2 regions of the Agrobacterium sp. rho-13.3 genome follow, and region 2 is predicted to be linked to the other one. Evidence: predicted binding sites of a transcription regulator. Region 2 holds the regulator's gene; the other holds the start of a gene.
What was found. Region 2 encodes PhoB, which activates phosphate uptake and scavenging genes when phosphate is short. Its sites were predicted from a motif close to TGTCATNNANCTGTCAT; they were not measured.
Positions count from the first base shown of each region.

Region 1 (2,202 bases), 880 kb from region 2:
ATGCCAATGAAGGCTGGACGTATGACAATATCGAACATCACCTTACCATCGCCGCAGAGCTGAATATCGCCCTGATCGAACAACCTCTGCCCGCTGGCAAAGACGCCATTCTTGCACGAATCAACCGGCCCGTTGCCATTTGCGCGGATGAAAGCGTGCACCTGACGGCCGATCTGGCGTCACTGCGGGATCGTTACGACGCCATCAACATCAAGCTGGACAAGACCGGCGGCTTGACGGAGGCGCTGCTCATGAAGCGCGAGGCCGAACGCCTCGGCTACACCATCATGATCGGTTGTATGCTCGGCACATCGCTTGGCATGGCGCCAGCCCTATTGCTGGCGCAGGACACCGCTTATGCCGACCTCGACGGGCCGCTGCTTCTGGCGCGGGATCGGGTTCCGGGCCTTACCTACGAAGGATCGCTCGTTCACCCGCCAAAACCGGAGCTTTGGGGCTGAATGCTCAGGCCGCCTGTTTGCCCAGCAGGCCTGAGAAGTTCACCGGCTCCAATTCGCGCACGGTGGTTTCTGCCAGCTGATCATCGGATTTCATCCAGGTGATCAGCTCGAAAGAACCGTCCATGTTCTCGGCAATCGCCGTGCAGCTTTCCACCCAGTCGCCGGTATTGATGTAGCGAATACCGTCGATATCCTCCATCACCGCGTGGTGAATATGCCCACAGATAACGCCGTCGACCTTGTTGCGACGGGCTTCGTCCGCCACCACGCGCTGGAATTCACCGATGAAGTTGACGGCGTGTTTGACCTGCAACTTCGCCCAGGCGGAGAACGACCAGTAAGGCAGGCCGACACGACGCCGAACGGCGGCGATGATGACGTTCAGCGCAATGGCCGCGTCATAGGCCCAGTCGCCCAGATAGGCCAGCAGGCGGGCGTTTCTGACGACGACATCAAACTCATCACCGTGGATGACGAGGTACTTCTTGCCATCGGCAGCTTCATGGATCATCCGCTCTGCCACTTCGATGCCGCCGAAATGGGTGCCGGGAAATTCCCGCAGAAACTCATCATGGTTTCCGGGAATATAGACGATGCGTGTTCCCTTGCGCGCCTTGCGCAAAAGCTTCTGCACCACATCATTGCAGCCCTGCGGCCAGTACCAGTTCCGGCGCAGGCGCCAGCCATCTATAATGTCGCCGACGAGAAAGATCGTATCGGCTTCGTGGTGGCGAAGGAAATCCAGCAGGAAATCGGTCTTCGCCGCTTTGGATCCAAGATGCACATCTGAAATGAAAAGCGTTTTAAACTGTCTGGCTTCACTTTGCTCGACCATGGAATTCATCCCCCTGTCTCGGCAACTTTCTCGGCAACTTTTCATGCATGCAAAATCAGACTCGTGTTTCAGCAAGATGACAAAGCAACATTTGGCGCAGGAAACTCCTGTTTTGCGTAAGAACAAAAGCACCAAATTTGGGGCAGGCAGATGAAATAAACGGCTGTACGCATCTGCCGATTGTTGTATGCAAAGGCTTCCAAGAAACTAAAAATAAGCGGTGAAAAAATGAGTTCTCAGGACACTGGCGATACGCAAAACAAAAACCCCAATGCGGATCTAGAAGAACAGGCGCTTTTCTATCACCGCTACCCACGCCCCGGAAAACTGGAAATTCAGGCAATTAAGCCGCTCGGCAACCAGCGCGATCTGGCGCTTGCCTATTCTCCCGGCGTTGCCGCTCCTTGCCTCGCCATCCACGAAAATCCGGAAATGGCGGCGCAATATACGGCCCGCGCCAATCTGGTGGCGGTTATTTCCAACGGCACGGCGGTGCTTGGCCTTGGCAATATCGGCCCGCTGGCCTCCAAGCCTGTCATGGAAGGCAAGGCCGTCCTGTTCAAGAAATTCGCTGGCATCGATGTTTTCGATATCGAAATCGACGCGCCTGGAATCAACGACATGGTCTCCACCATCTCGGCACTGGAACCCACATTCGGCGGCATCAACCTTGAAGATATCAAGGCGCCCGAATGTTTTGAGGTCGAGCGCCAGTTGCGCGAGAAGATGAATATTCCCGTCTTCCATGATGACCAGCATGGCACCGCCATCATCGTCGCAGCCGCCGTCACCAACGCGCTGGAGCTTGCGGGCAAGTCGCTGAGCAACGTCAAGATCGTTGCATCAGGTGCGGGCGCTGCTGCTCTTGCCTGCCTCAACCTGCTGGTCGTGCTGGGTGCGAAACGC
Region 1 is NZ_CP192774.1:992,457-994,658, reverse strand. It holds gene dgcA (N-acetyl-D-Glu racemase DgcA) at 1-461, shown strand, start outside; gene RMR16_RS04990 (UDP-2,3-diacylglucosamine diphosphatase) at 466-1,296, opposite strand; gene RMR16_RS04985 (NADP-dependent malic enzyme) at 1,525-2,202, shown strand, end outside.
Region 1: the regulator PhoB is predicted to act here: its motif matches at 1,362-1,378, upstream of RMR16_RS04990 (UDP-2,3-diacylglucosamine diphosphatase).

Region 2 (2,202 bases):
ATTGGAATTCCCTTCCTATCGCATCGGCCTGAAAATCGGAACGATTTTCGACAAGTCCGGTGCGTATATTCAGTCGCCTAGAGTGTCCGCAGAGACCCAAGGGGGTGGCCGGCAAGCGGCACAAAAAAAGGCCAGGCAATGTGCCTGACCTCGATTGGTTTCACGCTTTCAACAGTGCCAGTACATCCGTGGTCAAGGGAAAGCAGATTCCGAATTATGCAGCCTGAAGGTTGCAAGCAGACATTTTGCCCGACTTGTTGTCGCGCTCAAGGTCGTAGCTCAGCTTCTGGCCTTCAACGATTTCGCGCATACCTGCACGCTCTACAGCGGAGATGTGTACGAATGCGTCTGTGCCGCCGTTGTCAGGCTGAATGAAGCCGAAGCCCTTAGTGGAGTTAAACCATTTTACTGTGCCTGTGGTCATAATGAACCCTTTCAAAGCATAAGTTATAGATCACAGAACTGACGCCCTGTGTGCGAGTATAGCGATTTTTTTGAAAGGAAGGGTTAGTTCAAAACGCGGTGCTAATCGCGCGGCAACCAAAGCTCAGCAAGCAAAATATCGATATCGCAGTGATATAGCTTTAGCGATTGATTGTCAAATTTAATCTTTTGCTGATGAAATATCAGGGTCAACAAGCGCGGGTTGAAAAGGCTTTATTCAGCGCTGTGGGCAAGTAAATCCCGGCGAATACGGACGCTGAAATATCCGTCGCCCTTTGCCCTACCGGCACCTCCCCGACGGTGGGGAGGCTAATGATCACGTGGCCTCTTGTTGGCTATCACGCTTCCATGGAATATCCCGCGCCGCGCACGGTGCGGATCACATCCTGCATATTGGAGAAGTTGAGCGCTTTGCGCAGGCGCCCGACATGGACGTCGACGGTGCGTTCATCCACATAGATATCGTGACCCCAGACACCATCGAGAAGTTGGGAGCGCGAATAAACACGACCGGGAGATGCCATCAGGAATTCCAGCAGGCGGAACTCGGTTGGCCCAAGGCGCACTTCGCGGGTCTTGCGGTGAACACGGTGGGTTTCCCGATCCAGTTCGATATCGCCACATTTCAGCACGGAAGACAGCACTTCCGGGCGGGCGCGGCGCAACATGGCTTTCACACGCGCCATCAGCTCCGGCGTGGAGAACGGCTTGACCACATAGTCATCCGCACCCGTTGCCAGGCCACGAACACGTTCGCTTTCCTCACCGCGTGCCGTCAACATGATGATCGGCAGGCGTTCGGTCTCTGGACGCATCCGCAAGCGACGGCAGAGTTCGATGCCGGAAACGCCGGGCAACATCCAGTCGAGGATCAGCAGGTCCGGCGTGCGTTCCTGCAAGCGGATTTCCGCTTCGTCACCACGCGGAATGGTGTCGACGTCGTAACCTTCGGATTCCAGATTGTAGCGAAGAAGAACGCTCAAAGCCTCTTCATCTTCAACAACTGCGATTTTCGGCACCATGGGCATGAAACTCCGCCAGTCTTATCTGTGGCTTACTCGGTGACTGCGCCGAGTGTGTTGGAACTATCGTCCTTCGGACGCTCACCCTCAGGCTGGCTGCCGGTGGCCATATAATAGATGGTTTCCGCGATGTTGGTGGCATGGTCACCGACGCGCTCGATGTTCTTGGCGCAGAACAAGAGGTGTGTGCAGGTGGTGATGTTGCGCGGATCTTCCATCATGTAGGTCAACAGCTCGCGGAACAGCGAGGTGTACATGGCGTCGATTTCCTCGTCGCGCTCGCGGATGGCCTGCGCCTTTTCTGCGGAGCGCGTGGAATAGACGTCCAGCACTTCTTTTAGCTGCACCAGCGCCAGTTCGGACAGATGCTCCAGACCGCGGGCCAGCTTGCGCGGCACACCGGTTCCAGACACTGCGATCACGCGCTTGGCCGTGTTCTTGCCCAGATCGCCAACGCGCTCCAGATCGGCTGCGATGCGCAGTGAACCGATGATATCGCGCAGGTCGGACGCCATAGGCTGGCGTTTGGCGATGGTGACGATGGCCTTATCGCCGATCTCGCGTTCTGCGTGATCGAGGATGGCATCATCCGAGATGACCTTCTGGGCCAGCGCCATATCCGAATTGACGAGCGCGCGCACCGCATCGGCACACATCTGCTCAGCCAGACCGCCCATTTCGGCAATGCGGCGGCTGAGGAACTTCAGCTCTTCATCGTAAGCGGACATAATATGCG
Region 2 is NZ_CP192774.1:113,008-115,209, reverse strand. It holds gene RMR16_RS00565 (hypothetical protein) at 1-2, opposite strand, end outside; gene RMR16_RS00560 (cold-shock protein) at 215-424, opposite strand; gene phoB (phosphate regulon transcriptional regulator PhoB) at 783-1,466, opposite strand; gene phoU (phosphate signaling complex protein PhoU) at 1,499-2,202, opposite strand, start outside.